Regions from separate parts of the Paenibacillus sp. EB106-06-01-XG199 genome, predicted to be linked through region 1. Evidence: riboswitches for the same ligand, from Rfam matches in the RefSeq annotation. Region 1 holds a riboswitch; the other holds the start of a gene.

The links. A riboswitch is a leader RNA that binds a small molecule or an ion and turns the genes downstream of it on or off. The one in region 1 is predicted to bind cobalamin.
Region 2: it holds a riboswitch for cobalamin, as region 1 does, so the genes downstream of both, AC3WT9_RS25720 (S-layer homology domain-containing protein) here and AC3WT9_RS24105 (anaerobic ribonucleoside triphosphate reductase) in region 1, are expected to answer to the same signal.

Annotation. Positions count from the first base shown of each region.
Region 1 covers NZ_JBYTDQ010000007.1:170,705-178,668, forward strand. Annotated here, with positions in the region: gene AC3WT9_RS24065 (ASCH domain-containing protein) at 1-196, opposite strand, end outside; gene AC3WT9_RS24070 (phosphatidylinositol kinase) at 1,149-1,436, shown strand; gene AC3WT9_RS24075 (hypothetical protein) at 1,668-2,099, shown strand; gene AC3WT9_RS24080 (hypothetical protein) at 2,194-2,436, shown strand; gene AC3WT9_RS24085 (hypothetical protein) at 2,750-3,094, opposite strand; gene AC3WT9_RS24090 (hypothetical protein) at 3,218-3,862, shown strand; tRNA gene AC3WT9_RS24095 (tRNA-Thr) at 4,468-4,539, opposite strand; gene AC3WT9_RS24100 (MTH1187 family thiamine-binding protein) at 4,620-4,928, opposite strand; cobalamin riboswitch at 5,345-5,575, shown strand; gene AC3WT9_RS24105 (anaerobic ribonucleoside triphosphate reductase) at 5,912-7,897, shown strand; gene nrdG (anaerobic ribonucleoside-triphosphate reductase activating protein) at 7,894-7,964, shown strand, end outside.
Region 2 covers NZ_JBYTDQ010000008.1:142,184-150,147, forward strand. Annotated here, with positions in the region: gene AC3WT9_RS25710 (hypothetical protein) at 1-203, shown strand, start outside; gene AC3WT9_RS25715 (GAP1-N2 domain-containing protein) at 200-3,322, shown strand; cobalamin riboswitch at 3,779-3,979, shown strand; gene AC3WT9_RS25720 (S-layer homology domain-containing protein) at 4,242-7,964, shown strand, end outside.

The sequences.
Region 1 (7,964 bases):
AATTGTCAGCTGTAAGACCGTGACGGGCGAGCACCGATTGGAAAGGCTCCTGTAGGCATATTGCCTTATCAATCTTCAAACCGGCATGAATGGCGATTTCACCCCGGTAAGCCGTTCTCCAGGAACGGGTCTCGAATGATTTTTCACCAAGCGCAATGAGCGTCGCCCAAGGCTGCCGTATCGTCAGGCATCGCATAACATCCTGCCCCCTCTCTGCAACAAAGGAAAGACGCAGTCCACCGGAAATCCGGAAAACCGCGCCGCATTTAGTTTTTTGAGATGATGGCGAAGGGATCCCCCCCCCCCCCCCCGGCTTAAACATTGTGAGCGTAACCCACACCTATCTATAAGGTTCAATTAGGTTCTGTATGATCTTTGCGGCGCTTCACTACTCATTATAAGGTTCAATCAGGTTTTGTAAAGTTTCTCTCAACGGTAGAAGAAATGCCAGATGGATGGATGGCTATTCCAAGGTTAAGGCTCCGGCTTTGCTTCATGCTGCAACTTTTTCCAAATCAGCAAGTCTAAATAAAAAAAGTAAAGGATGGATTAACTTGAAGAAAACAATATTTTTGTTTTTTACTGTAATGTGTAACTTTTCAATCAGCGGTACAGCGAATGCTGCTAACCCCTAAAACTAAATGTAAACGGGGCGTTACAGGATGAGTTACCTTCTCCTTTCGTCAGGAAGAACGTGAGTTATGTTCCTATTCGCACTGCGCAGTCTTTGGGTTAGGTTTGCCCCGGGTTCAATTTTATTATTCCACTGTGTATCCGGAAGGCCCTATGACTAGTTTTATTTACACTGAAAATGACTATTCTAAGTGGTATTTCCTGCACAGCGATAGCGTTTATTATTACGAGTTGAAGAATGGATACATGAGCCTTGTTTGGGAAGGTCAAATGACGGCTAAGACTCCGGGAAACTCATCTAGTCCCTTGGCCAAATTTTTGGGTACAGGCATAGATACTCTACCCTAAACAATTGAGTGACATTATCGTTAATTTCAAAGAAGAAAATCAATGAGCATTCTCTCCTTAAGAATGTAATACATCAAATAATAATTAATGGGCATTCGCCGTCAACAATATAGGTTATAGTCCATAGACTGTTGTCAGGATGTATTTATCTGAGGAGGTATTATTTTATGGACGCAAATAATTATCAACAGGTCGCTTGGAGTTGCATGAATAAGTACGTTGGTGTAACTACTACGGATGGTCAGTCTCATGATGGGTTTATTGCCCATGTAGACCAGGATTTCGTTACTCTTGCTATTCCTACAAACGAGATGTTTCAGGGTATGCCTGCGCAAAACTCTACCTACAGACAATTCGGTTTCCATCCAGGCTTTTTCCCCAGACGCCGCTTTATCCAGAGACGGATTCCTTTTGGTGCCATCACTGCATTGTTTTTACTCCCGTTTTTTATTTAATGATAGGAGGGAGGCAATTCCCCCTCCCTTCTCCTATGCCATTACCTCAAAATAACGTTGTCGTGTAAGCGATATCCCCCGCGTGCAATCTCTACATATTGTGGTCCCCTCTGGAATCCGTTTACACATTCATCCTGACCGGCTAGCTGTCTCTAAATGATTGCCTCCCTGCGGACGAACTCTTTGAATTAGCTGCATACCATATCTCAAAAACTATGGGAGGCTTGATGTATGACACGTTTACTCGATGCTCGGACTTCTCAAAACGCTAGCATTGCCGGCAGCATGAATGGCGCAGGATTGACAGCAAACCAAAATGTATTAATTGGCCAGATTGGATTAACCACTGCCGGATCTCAGGGCCCTATTAGGGTACAGTTCAATGGCGTCGCAACTTTTTTTGTGTTTTCAGGAGGATTTATCACTTTAAACCTGTTTGTGGTTAGGGGGAGTGCAGCTACTGATCCCATAGTTGCTTCAAACCGGCTTCAGTTAAATCCAGGGGCAACAACACCTACTAACTTGTTCCCGCTTTACTTAATAGGCTCTGACTACAATCCCGCTCCAGCAGCTGAGATCATCTATTCCTTATTTGTGAACAGCACTGTAAACGTTAACCGTGTCGGACCTGAAAGTTTTAATGGGTGTGCTTATTCAGACTAGCGCTTATATAGCAAAAGAGCCTGCATGTTAATGTTTAACTATGTATGACTAGCCATAAAATTATTAAATGATGACAACAACTATCAAGGAGGTTTTGAAACTTTTTTATGACCACGGTTCTGTCTGTACGGATATTGATTGGATTAATTTCAACAAGCATTGGGTTTCTTCAACGCGTTCACCAACCTTTTCGATGAATGACGGCAAAGAGAAATGGTCTTTTGCCCGACTGAGCAAACGGGGCAAACCGGATCGTGTTAAAGCAATCAAGGAGGTCATAAAGTTCAAAAATACGGATCTGCGATCCATGGAGAACTATTTATCTGACAGCGCCTAACAGCAGCTCGTGGAGTGAAAACGGCTATGTAATGCGTTAAAATTAGCAGCGGTCCCGTAAAGCAACTTAAACCTAATCCCCTTTAATCAGCAACTGGGGCTGTCTCAGTTGCTGAACTCTCGTATGTCCAAACCACGCTATGTGAGTAACACAATTTGGGTTAAGATAGGAGTTTACCAAACCGTAACGGTTGCCAGCAGGTCATATTTCCCGTTTTTTCGTAGGCAGAGGGGATGTTTCGGTCAAATAAGCCCCATACAACCATTAAAAAAACCGTTAGTGTAGCAATGTTCCAAGGTGTTTACTTCAAGTCTTACAATTCACTCAAGTTATCTTGAGTAAGTTCTAGCTCCTTACCATTTTGATTAACAATATAAATTTTCTCAGGTGGACTTTCTAGGCTTTTCCCCTTAATTAACAGTTGGTGTCCTCCTTCGATTTTGTACTTTCTTATATATATTCCTGATCCGATATCCTCAAAGGAATACTTGTCAAAATCCCCCCAATTCAATGATACGCCTTTTTCAGCTAAGCTTTTTAATTCATCATACGAAATGTACTCCTTTGGCCCTTCTTCTTTGTTGCTTTGGCATGCTGAACAAATAATTAAAATGAATAATAATGTCATTGAGAACTTAAAGCATTTTGCTAGTGTCATTAGAACTTCTCCTTTTTTACCATTATTTTACTGGTAATATTTAGAAGATAATCATACCATAAAAAGGTAAAACAAGCATCTTTTAATCCCGATCCGGAAAAGTGGTTGGAATGGTTTAACAGCTTGCCTGAAGAAGTGCAATTAGAAGTCAATTATAGACCTGCAGGATTTGATTCCACATTAAATAAAGCAGTTTTACCAAACAATGATATACCAATCAATGAAACGCAATATAGTCAAAATTCATCTGAACCAAAAGAGGATTCCAAAAAGTCCGTAGGATTGCAGTTACTTGAAACAATGGTAACTGGTGGATACGAACATCCTTATGATACTAGTGTTTGGGCACCATTAACAGATAAGGCCAATTGCTATGCTTATATGTTAAACATATCTACTTATTCTGGGCACAAACTTCAACCAGGTGAAAAGGCTGGGAATACTTTCTCAAGCTTAACAACTACAAGCATAATTAATGCTGCACAAGCTGATATGCCTTACCTGAGTAAATCTATTCGTAGTTCTAGTTATAGTGAAGTTCCAGGTTATCGGGAGTACAAAGTAGCATTAGTAATTGCTCCTAATTATGATTATCACTGGTATAGACAAGATGCTGACGGCGGCTGGTCACACAAAAGAGGCTTAACTGCAATTGATTTTAGAGATGCAAGCGGAATTTCAATTCGCAACCCGCAAACAGCTAATCGCAATTATGGTAATGGTCTGAATTATTCTACATTTAGCGGATGGTATATTATTAAATATTAACAAAAATTATAAAAGCCATCATGCACATCCCCTCTCCCTAGGATACCGGGCTTCTAAATTTCCATGTGAAATTTTAGGTGTATTCATTCCAATTGAGCGAAGCTAAATTACACTTGTTTCTAGGTGTAGCGGTTGGTAAATGCCTTCGCCAGTTTGAGTACAGTGGGGTAAAATAATTTTTTCAAGGAGTTTAGTAATGTAGAATTGATATGCCATGAGAAACCGCCCTTTTAATAGAGCGGTTTTTTGTTAATTCGCAAATTTATTTATCACACAGCGATTGTTGGCTTTTTTTATGCCGAGAAGGAGTTTTTTATGAAATTGACTCAAAACAAAACTTTATATCTTTATATTATGTACGCTCCTTGAATTCATTCTGTTATCGGTGCTGCCACCCGTGCCCAAAATCTTCTTATCCTACACAATATGCAGAGTACGTAGTCTACATTTAAGTAATAAACAATTATCTGCCTGGCAATTGAGGTCAGCGCGACTCAGAAACCCCCCTTTACTCGGGTAAAAATAAGAAGAATGGTAGAAAAATCAAAAAAAAGCGCAGCCCCCCCGAAATTCCAAGAAGCCGCGCCGCGTATGTTTTTTTGGGATGCTGGTGAAGGGAATTGAACCCCCGGCCTACGCATTACGAGTGCGTTGCTCTACCCCTGAGCTACACCAGCTTAAAGCATTTTTTCTGTCAAACAAAAAATATTATACAACTTTCAGCCAAAAACGCAACCTTTTTCACAACATCCGGGCTTCAATTCTCCTGCAGCTTGCGTTCAACGGATTGCAGCTTACTGCGGCTTGTAGACGGCTTGTCGCGGCGGTCATCAATCTTCAGCGACGTGGATACCCGCTGTGCCCCGGCAGCGAAAGGCGACTCATGCAGCGCTTCTACGGCAGCGAGAATCCGCGGGATCGGTCCTTCGATAATCGTCCCCATAGATGTAAGCTCATAAGTGATCCCTTCCACTCCCCTGAGCACACGCTGCATATCGGCCACATAACTGCTCAGGCTCGTGCTGCCTGTGCCGATTGGAATTACGGTTACTTCCCCAATTGCCATTCTGAATCCCTCCTTAATATACTGTAAATAAAACCCTTTATTGGAAACTCCCTCGTGCAACCTTATTACGGACTATAAACCTAAAGTTCCTGATATATGTCTACGGCCTGTTCTTATTGTAGCAACTCCGCCGCACACCCACAAACCGCTAACCCCCACCGTTCGTAACCCTTCGTTCCCCCATATTTCTTCATTAGGCATTCCAGTGTCACGCTCACAATATTTATGGACTCTTTGTGGCATCTTTTAAGACAATTTATGACTTTATCCAGACACTTTTTGCACCCAACTTGTGGATTACCTGTGGACTAACTGTGGATCATTTGTGAGTAAAACCGCAGAACCCGCTCCCCGCGCGGAGTTTCAAAAAATGGTTTACAAACACAACATATTGGGTTATTTTTATCTAACGACAACAAAATATAGTGGAAACAGGTGTTTCGCTCTTTCAAGCGAGCTGAAGCTTAATAGGGAAACGCGGTGCAAATCCGCTGTGGTCCCGCCACTGTAACCGGATGCCTGCAGGCTTTCTGAAGCCCGTCAAGCAGCGTCTACCGGCAATAGCCACTGAGGGGCCTCAAAGCTCTCGGGAAGGCGCCGGAGGATTCACCGGAAGCCAGGAGACCTGCCTGTTTCGCCGACACCATCATTCATGCCTGCGAGGACCAGGTGAGGTGTCCGCAATGCGGCCTGCACAAGCAGACATAGCCTTCCCGTGTTTTAAGGAGCCAAGGCTGCCGATACCTGAGGGCTATAAACCATTATCGCCCTCAGGTATCGGCTTCTGCGGAATATATAAGAACAGGACAGAGATTACCCCTGTCCCCTGCTTGTATGTTCATCAAGACAACCGGCAAATATCCTTGTAAGGATATTTCGTACGCATTCGGGCATTTTCCGCCTCTTCGGCGGGAGATGCTTTTTTACTGCTATCAGGAAGTATATACTTCGTTCTTACTATACCGAGGGGAGAGAGCTAGACAATGACGCTGCTGGAGAAACGGTACAACGGTGGACAAGCTGCACAGGAAGTTCTTTTGGAGGAAGTTATTCATTTGGGACGGGATATTATCGACAGCCGGGATTTGGATCTGCTGCGCGAGAATGCCAATTTGAACGGAGAAAGCTTCTCCGGCAAAATGAGCAAATTCGGCAGTGAATATTCCAAGTGGTATGCCCGCAACTTCACGATGCCGCCACAGCTCGTGCAGGCCATTCAGGATAATGTCGTGTACGTCCACGATCTGGATCAATACGCCATCGGAACGACCAACTGCATCTTTATCCCGTTTGAGCGCCTTCTCCGCGAAGGCTTCAATACCGGCAACGGCAGTGTCCGTCCTCCGAACTCGATTATGACCGCAATGTCGCTGGTGGCGATTATTTTCCAGTCCCAGCAAAATGCCCAATACGGCGGCGTATCCGCCAATAAACTGGATTATGATCTTGCCCCGTATGTGACCAAATCCTTCGCCAAGCTGTTCCGCAAGGGACTGGAGTACTTTGAAGAAGGACAAGCCGGTGATCACCTCGGCGAAATCTCGATGAGCCGCAGCGATCTGGCGGAGCAGTATCCGCGCGCCTTCCGCTTTGCGCAGAAAGAGACCGAAAGCGAAACACTGCAGGCAGCAGAGAGTATGATACATAATCTCAATACGATGTCCAGCCGTTCCGGCGGACAGATTCCTTTTACCAGCATCAACTATGGCACCTGTATCTCCCCCGAAGGCCAGCTTGTGATCAGCTCCCTGCTGACCGCCACCATGAACGGCCTCGGCAGCGGAGAAACACCGGTGTTTCCGATCCAAATCTTCAAATGCAAGCAGGGCGTCAACCAGCAGCAGGGCGATCCGAACTATGAGCTGTTCCTCAAAGCAGCCGAATGTTCCGCACGCAGACTGTATCCGAACTTTGCCAATCTGGATGCTCCGCTCAACATGCAGTACTATGATCCGGCTGACCCGGACACTGAATTTGCTACGATGGGCTGCCGCACCCGGGTACTGGGCGACCGTTTCGGACGTAATCACTGCTCCGGCAAAGGCAATCTGTCCTTCAACACCCTGAATCTGGTCCGTCTGGGCCTCGCTCACGGCACTGTAACAGGCCGCCGTCTTGCTCCCGACGAGGAAGGCTTCTACGACGACCTGAATCATTATATGGATATTGCACTGGAAGGCCTGCTGCACCGTTTCCGGATTCAAGCGGCCCAGAAAGCCAAAGCCTCCGATTTCATGATGCGCGAAGGTGTCTGGGAAGGCGGCGAACAGCTTGCTCCCGAGGACAGCGTAGGCGAGCTGCTGAAGCACGGCAGTCTGTCGCTCGGCTTCATCGGTATGGCGGAGTGCATGAAGGCCATGTACGGCAAACATCATGGCGAGGACATGGAAGTCCATGCCAAAGCGCTCGCCGTTGTCCGCCATATGCGCGAGTACTGCGACCGCAAGAGCGAAGAGCTCAATCTTAACATCACGCTGTTTGCAACACCTGCCGAAGGCTTGTCCGGCAAATTCACCAAGGTGGACCACAAGGTGCTTGGCTCTATTCCCGGCGTAACCGACCGCGAATATTATACGAACTCCTTCCACATTCCAGTGTATTACGAGCTCAGTGCGGCCAAGAAGATTAGCCTTGAGGCCCCTTTCCATGAGTACTGCAACGCCGGAGCCATTTCCTATGTGGAACTGAACGGCAATGCCCGCAGCAACCCGGCGGCTTTTGTCAAAATCATCCGCTACGCGCTGGAGCAGGAAATCAGTTATTTCAGCATTAACCACCCGATTGACCGCTGCTCCGGCTGCGGCTATGAAGGGGTTATCGGCACGAACTGCCCTTCCTGCGGCGCGCATGAGCATGACACCCATATCCGCCGCCTGCGCCGGGTAACCGGATATTTGACCGGCGATTACCAGACCCGCTTCAACGCCGCCAAGCAGGCCGAAGTAAGAGACCGCCTCAAGCATCTATGAATATTTGCGGCTACTACCCGGAATCAATTAATGAGGGAGAGGGCATGCGGGCCGTCCTCTTCCTCAG
Region 2 (7,964 bases), on a different contig from region 1:
GCTTTATCGGCAAGGTAGACCGTCCGTTCAAAGATACGATGGATGTGTATTTTGCCAATACGGGGTATTTTGCCGTCTCCGCGCTGGGCAGCAATCCGGTCAACCAAAAGATAGAGGGTGTCGTCAGCCCGATCCGTGTGGACGAGCCGTTTATCTGGTTGCTGCATAAGCTGAACTATATTGAGGGGAGCGACGGGCCGTGAACAGATTCTCAGGGTCCAGGATCACCCAGCAAATGTATACCCGCGAGCGGCGGGGCGTATACCGGGCAACCGAAGGATTCGATACTGTAGCGAAGTCGGAGAGCCTGGACAATAATTTTGTCAAAAAAATCATTCATCCTTTCTGCCTTTATGATGCCCCGGCTGAGCTGGCGGCGCGCGGCGAAAAAAATGAGGAGCTGTATCCGGCCGCGCTGCATTTATTCCATACGGAAACAAACGACACGGTGATCGGGCAAAGCCGCTATCAGGCGACTGATTTTACCGGGCAGCGGAGTGCTTTTTTTGCCCATAACTTTGTAGTGCCTCCGACACGCGCCGAGGAAATTATTCAGAGCTATGGGGATTGGCTGCATGCTGATTTTGCCGGGAGCTATGAAGGAGAGCTTGGAGGAACCTTGCCGGAGTTGGCCGATATTCCGGCCCTACAGCGTGAAGGACAGGCTGATCCGCTAACGGTGGTGGGCAGTCTCGGGTTCAGCGAAGCATTGTTCAAGGCGCTGCTGCAGGCGGTCATGATCTCTGTGGCAAGCAAGAAAAAAAGTTATGTTGCCCTCGATGTTCCCATCGCAGAGCTATCGCAGCGGGCGCTGGAGCTTACGGAGATTATTTACGGGGCTTTGCCGTATGATTTCCGCCGCAGGCTAGGGGTACTCACCTATGCAAACGAGCCAAAAAGCCGCAAATATATCGATCTTACCTTTGTAGAAAAAGGATCGCTCCGTCCCGGGGACCGCAGTATCGAGAAGGATTTTATCTTCGATCTGGCTTCGGGCCGGACCCTGAATGCCGATTTCGCTGACTCGCAGCAGCCTTATGCCGATCTGGTATGGAAAACGCTGAAGAACAAGGGCAGCTTAGATGACTTTGCCCGGTTTGCTGATTCGCTGCTGCCCGGTGAGAACGTGGACCGCAAGCTGCAGTTGGCGCTTTATAATGAGCTGGCGGTTTTTTATGAGATTGAGCAGGGCAATGAAAGCTTGTACACGGACAACAAAAATGCTGTGCTCAGCGGCCTGCTGTCCTACCTCAAGCCGGAGGGGGCGCTGGAGTCCCGGGTACGGCTGAACGATATGTTCCTGGAGCGCTTCGACCGTGAGTATGACCTGATCCGCAAAAAGGGGATTCCTCAGCCGGAGATTATGGAGCGTTTTATGGAGTATTTTGTGCTGAAGGGCCATAATTACCGGGTCAAAGTGGTCGATTATTTCATCAACGGTATGCTGAATGCCCGGTCTGCGGACCGGGATGATACATTGGCGGCGGCTTACACTATCATCGAGAGCAATGACGAGCTGAGTGCAGCTTTCTTTAAAAGAGTGCTGGCCCAGCCTATTTTCCGCAAGGCGCTGCTGGAACCGTATATGGAATCCCGGTTGGCTGCTGCAGCGCAATCGTCTGAAATTTTACGGTTTGTCGCCCATTGGGGCCGGTTTCTTCCAGAGGCGCTGCAGCAGTCGTTTGTCCGTGATACAATCAGCGATTATTTGCTGGAGAAGCTGCAGCGTGACAAAGATCCGGTTGCGGCGGTGGCCTCAATTCATGACTCTGTAGAGAAGGCGGAAAAAGAGCGCCGCAGAGGCAGCGGGTTCAACCCTGAGGCGCTTTCGCTGCTGAAGGAGCTGATGGCGGCAGCGGACCGCTTCCTGCTGAACCGTGTATCGCTCAGCGAGCTGACACAGGAGCAGCTGCTGGAGATTTCGTTCCTGCGCTACCGGGATACGGCGGATTGGCAGCCGCCGCTTGATTCCATCAGCAGGCAAAAATCCAATGCGCTACGCGCTGCCTACCGCTGGTTCGGGGAGGAGAGTCCTGATGAGGAACTTTTTGCCGGATTGTCACCAAAGGAGCTGGATGATGTACAGCTGCTCGGACGGCGGTGGCTGAAGGAATCACGAAGTGTGGAGCCGTTCGAACGCTTGCCGCTCGCTTTCTATCACAATAGTGACCGCGAGAGCGGCCCGCTGGATTATGATGCGCTGCTGGATCTGGTGAAGCGCAAAGCGGACGGCGACAAAGAAACGGTATACCGTTTCCTGGCCTGGTCACAGAACAACCGGCTGTTCACGGTGTCGAAGAAGAAGCTATACCCGGGCTACCGCCGGGCGATTCTAAAGTATTTCCTGAACAGCGACCGTGAAGCCTTCAAGAGCAGGGATTTCCGCAAAAGCTATGTCTCCGCTGCTGGGCCTGCTCTGCAAAATGTATATAACGAAGCCCGCTCCCAGCTGGCTTCGCCGCTGGCGCGGTGGGTTAGCCGCAGCCGATTTCAACTCCTGATCTCCGGCTCCATTCTGGGGATCGTACTGATTGGCGTTATTATCGCCATCAGCCTGCTGCGGCCGGACAGCCCGGACACGGCTCTGCCGGAGGGCAGCGCAGCACCGGACGGCGGCCACCCGCCTGCTGCCGTGTATCTTAGCGGCAGCGGAGAAGGCGCGGGCAGCAGACTGGTATTCACCTTTGCTGACGCTGAAGAATGCACCGCCTTTACTCCGGCGGAGATCAGTGTAGCAGCCTCCGGTGGGGATCCGGAGGTCTACAAGGTCACGGCGACGTCGAGCCGGTGTCTCGCTCCGTCGCCGGATGCGGGGGCCGCCGGCATGAACGGCGGCAGTGGAACGGCAACGCCGGATGCGTCAGCCGGAACGGAAGCCGACGCGACCGGGAACGCGAACGCCGGAACGGAATCCGGCGCGACAGGGACCGCGAACGCCGGAACGGAAGCCGGCGCGACAGGGACCGCGAACGCCGGAACAGAAGCCGGCGCGTCCGGGACCGCGAACACCGAAACAGAGGCCGGCGCGACCGGGAACGCGAACGCCGGAACAGAAGCCGGCGCGTCCCCGGCTGTGTCATCCGCGCCTTCGCCGGGAGAGACCGGGGGAGCTTCGTACCTAGTCACTGTGGATCTGGAACCGGGGGCTAAGCTGGCCGAGGGCAACATGATCATCGCGGGCGATTATAAGCTGACTCTGCAGTCGGATCCAGCACTTACGGCAACCCCTACACCGAGTGCCCAGCCTACTGCAACTGCAACTGCGACTGCAACTGCAACGCCTACGGATGATGGCGGAGCAGCAACCGAGGCTCCTGAGTAAAGTGATATAAACAGACAAAAATCCTGAACCGCATGTTTTGCCCGGAGAGAGCAGGGCAGATGCGTGTTCAGGATTTTTCTTCTTTCACAGAGCTCCGGCGTTGGTTATGACGGATCACCCTGTAAAGGGATTCTCTCCCTCTAATGTGGACTGTATATTGAAAATAAGTTGTATAAGACGATATACTACCGCTAAATTATCCGGTTGAGCCTTATGTGGCGTTTTACGAAATAATAGCGGGTGTAAATCCGCCTAATCCTTATTAATGAGGGAGTAGCCAAAACTTAGCGGGCATTTTTTCCGCTACTAATGATGAACTGCGTGCAGACAGGTTGGGATCAACGAAGAGTGTGTTTGATGCTTTCGAAAAGGGCTCAGCCGGCAACGGGCGGCATTGGAACAGCTTTTCTATAGACATACAAGGGAATAGTGGATATGATTATGAATATTAAAATTTGATAGTCTAGTGAAAAGGGTGCAGATTCTATCCAGTAGAATTTGCTTAAAAGGGAAGTCCGGTGCAAGTCCGGCGCGGTCCCGCCACTGTAAATGCGGAGCGACTCTTAAGGGTGCCACTGTCCTGTGAAGCAAGGACGGGAAGGCGGAGGGAAGCTGTGAAGCATAAGCCAGGAGACCTGCCTTTTTCTTGAACGTTTCTATTCTTCGTGGGGTAAGAATGCGGAACATTACAAATGGATGTGGTGGCGGAGCTTGAGCACCCCCGTGCTTCATTTGTATTCTTCCGAGGCCGCCCTTAGCAGGGGCGGTTTTTTTGAGGGACGAGGATGAAGTATAAGCCGGTGCTGTATGTTATCCTTCTCTCTCGCAGAAACGGCCCCGTCCTTTTGAAATGGACAGCATAGCCGTTTCTTCTTGTTGTCCGCTGCTTCACTATTTTATTCACGGAAAGAGGTTAACGATGAAGACTCTTCTCTCTGCCAAGTCCTTTATGCTTGGCCTGGCTTTATTGCTGGTTATTTCGATTCTGGGAACAGCGCTTGTTCCTTCAGGGCAAGTGTTTGCCGGGGCGGTCTCCGCTACCGCGTCCGGAGGAACGGAAAGTGTTACTGCTGCTGTGTATGCAGCAGACGAGTCTGGCGCAGAGCCGGCTGCGGCTGCATTAACAGCGAAGCAGCAGATTACCGTTGCCGGAGCGACCTATGCGGCTGCCGAGTATATGCTCAGCAGCGGCGTGACGTCAGAATGGCAGGCGGTTGGCCTCGCACAGGCGGGCTACAAAGTACCGGAAAGTTATGTCCGGCTGCTGGAGCAAAAGGTGCGGACAGCCAGCGGCAGCTTTGCCGCAGTCACGGATTATGCACGGATTGTGCTCGCGGTACAAGCCGTGGGGGCTGATCCGGCGAATTTTGCCGGAAACGGCTCTGAGCCGGGTTTTAATCTGGTTGAGCGTATCTATAACAGCGACAAAATGAGCGGCCAGACGCTGAACAATCCGGTCTATGCGCTGCTGGCACTGGATTCAGGCAATTATACTATTGGGGCGGATGCCAAATGGAGCAAAGCGGCGCTGCTCAGCGAGATCCTGTCCAAGCAAAATGCAGACGGCGGGTTCGCCTTGACTTCCGGGGCAAGCGAGCCGGATATGACGGCGATGGCTTTAACGGCCCTTGCTGCGCATAAGAGTGATCCGGCGGTTGCAACTGCCGGGCAAAAAGCAGTAGCCTGGCTGTCTGCTGCGCAGGACAGCAACGGTGGCTTTGGAGGCAGCAGCGAAAGCGCGGCACAGGTCATTATCGGCCTTGCCTCCTTCGGGGTAGACCCGGAAGGAGCAGAATTCACCAAGGGTGAAGCAGATCTGATAAGCAGACTGCTCAGCTTCAGTGTAGAGGGCGGCGGGTTTGCCCATAATCAGGGCGGAAATGTAAATGCTTTTGCTACAGAGCAGGGGCTGCAGGCGCTGGTGGCCTACACCCTGTACAGCGGGGGCGGAAACGGCAAGCTGTATGACTTCACTAAGCCTGCGGTTCCGAATCCGTTAGTGTATGTGCCCCTTGTAATTGAAGGGCCGCAGAACACGCTGGGAGAAGGGATGGCATATGCAGGCAATGTCCTCGAGGTGCTGGAGAAAGTGGCCGCCCAGAAGGGCCTTCCGATTAAGAATGAATCGGGCAGCTATGTAACGGGAATCGGCAGTATCCAAGCCGGAATCTACGGCGGCTGGGATGGCTGGAAATATGCTGTGTCCCGGGACGGGGCATGGATTGATCCCGATGTAGGAATGAAGGATTTTAAACTTAAGGAAGCAGACCGGGTTCTCGTTTATTATGCGGGCAACGATACGCAGCTGGTGAATTCGCTGACGCTGTCCGCGTTGCAGCCGGGTGAGGAGGAGCCTTTCTCAGTCACGGTTACCCAGATAAAATGGGTATGGGACAATGCCACAAATATTTCGAGTCCTGTAACCTCAAGTGCATCTGGTGTGGAAGTGGCAATCGGAGACCGGAAGGCAACAACCGGTGAAGACGGCAAAGCGGTCTTTGCCGAAGGTGTTCCGGCAGGAGACTATACGCTAACCGTAACCGGTTATGTTGCGGACAATGCACCAACTATCGCTAAATATTCGCAAGCTGTAAAGGTAATCTCCAAGAATGTACCAGTTCATCTGTCGGTTGAAGGACCTGAGGGGCCGGTCGCTGAGGGAGCGCTGCAAGCATCCAACGCGCTGGCGGCATTGAAGAAACTTACGGCATCCGGAAATATTCCGCTGGAGATTACGGAGTCCTCCTACGGCAGCTATGTGTCGGGCATTAATGGGATTAAGAACGGAACCCATGACGGCTATTGGAACTTCCTGGTGTCGCGCGGCGGGAAATGGATCTACCCAAGCGAAGGCATGGGTGACTTCAAGCTGCAGGCACAGGACAAGGTGCTTGTCTATTTTGCCGGTGCCAACACGCAGGCAGTAAATTCCGTTACAGTATCTCCACCGCAGCCAAAACCGGGAGAAACGTTTAAAGTGACTGTTACCGGGGTGGAGTGGGTATGGAATAACACGACATTTGCTTCCGAACCGGTTGTTTCACCGGCAGCCGGAGTGAAGATAACCATTGGCGGTAAATCAGTCACTACGGACAGCCAAGGCGTTGCAGTTTTTGAAGGAGGCTTGTCCGGCAAAATATACACGCTGGCTGTAACCGGTTATGTTGCGGAAGCCACACCAAACATTGCCCGCTATACGGATTCGCTGAAGGTGGCTCCGGGCAATGTAACCTCCTATCTGTCCATTGAAGGGCCACGGGGTCCGGTAGCTGAAGGCGCGCTGGAAGCATATAACGCGTTTGATGCGCTACAGCAGCTGGCAGCTGCGAACAACATTCCTCTAAAGGTTACGGAATCTTCCTTCGGCATCTTTGTAGGGGGCATTAATGGAATCGAGAACGGAGCCTATAACAATCAGGGTTACTGGGCTTTTGCCGTATCGCGCGGCGGGGCGTGGATTTATCCGGATGTGGGCTTAAATGATTATATTCTGCAGACTTCCGACAAAGTGCTTGTCTACTATGCCGGAGAAAATACGCAGGTAGTAGATTCGGTACAGATTTCGCCTGCGCAGCCGAAGCAGGGTGAGGCATTCACCGCTACGGTCACGCAGAAGAAATGGGTCTGGAATAATGACACGTATACTTCTGATCCGGTGACTTCACCGGCTGCAGGAGTGCAGGTCACTGTTGGCGATAAAACCATCACTGCTAATGAGCAAGGGCTCGCAACCTTTGAGGGTGGCCTGCCTGCCAAAACATACACGCTGGCCGTGACTGGTTATGTCGAAGGCGGGACGCCTAAGATTGCCCGCTACACGCAGCCGTTGACTGTTACAGCTTCGGTAGAAGTGCCTGAGACGGCATCGGCCACGCTCACAGTCATTGGAGACACTACTAAGGGAACCATTCTGGCTGGTACCAAGATGACGCTGAACGAGGGAGAGACCGCATACAGCTTGCTAATCCGCCAGCTTGGAAGCAAGGTTGTCGGCGGCGGAAGCGGAGACAGTGTATACATTAAAGCGATTGATGGCTTAGCAGAAAGGGACCGCGGTGAGAAAAGCGGCTGGATGTACTCCGTAAACGGTGTCTACCCGGATTACAGCTCCGGAAGTTATAAGCTGAGCAGCGGCGACGCCGTAGCCTGGCGTTATACGCTTAATGGCGGAGATGATCTGAAGGGATCGGCTGGAGGTTCCTCCGGCACTGGAGGTGCAGCAGCAGGTACGGGCGGCAGTATGGTGAATGTGGGTATCACCCCGGATAATACCCTTCCGCTGAATCAAGTAGGACAGACGACAGCTGTTTCGAACCTGAGCACCAAAATGACCCCGGCAGCAGCGGCTGCCCTTAAGCAAAAGCTGGCGGCAAACGTGGCTGTCTTCGAGCAGGAGGTCACTTCGGGTGCGGCGGCAACCTTGCAGGACAGCGGCGGTGAAGTGAAGCTGCAGCTGCCAGCCGGTTCCGTGTCCGGCAATTTGAAGATCAGCGTACGCGAGACTACTTCAGAACGCGCTGAGCTGGTATCGGGACTCTATGATTTCAAACCGGATGGTACGAAATTTGTGAAGCCGGTGGATCTTTCGATTACAGTTCCGGTTACGGCGGTAAACCCTGCCAATCTGGCTTTGGCATGGCTT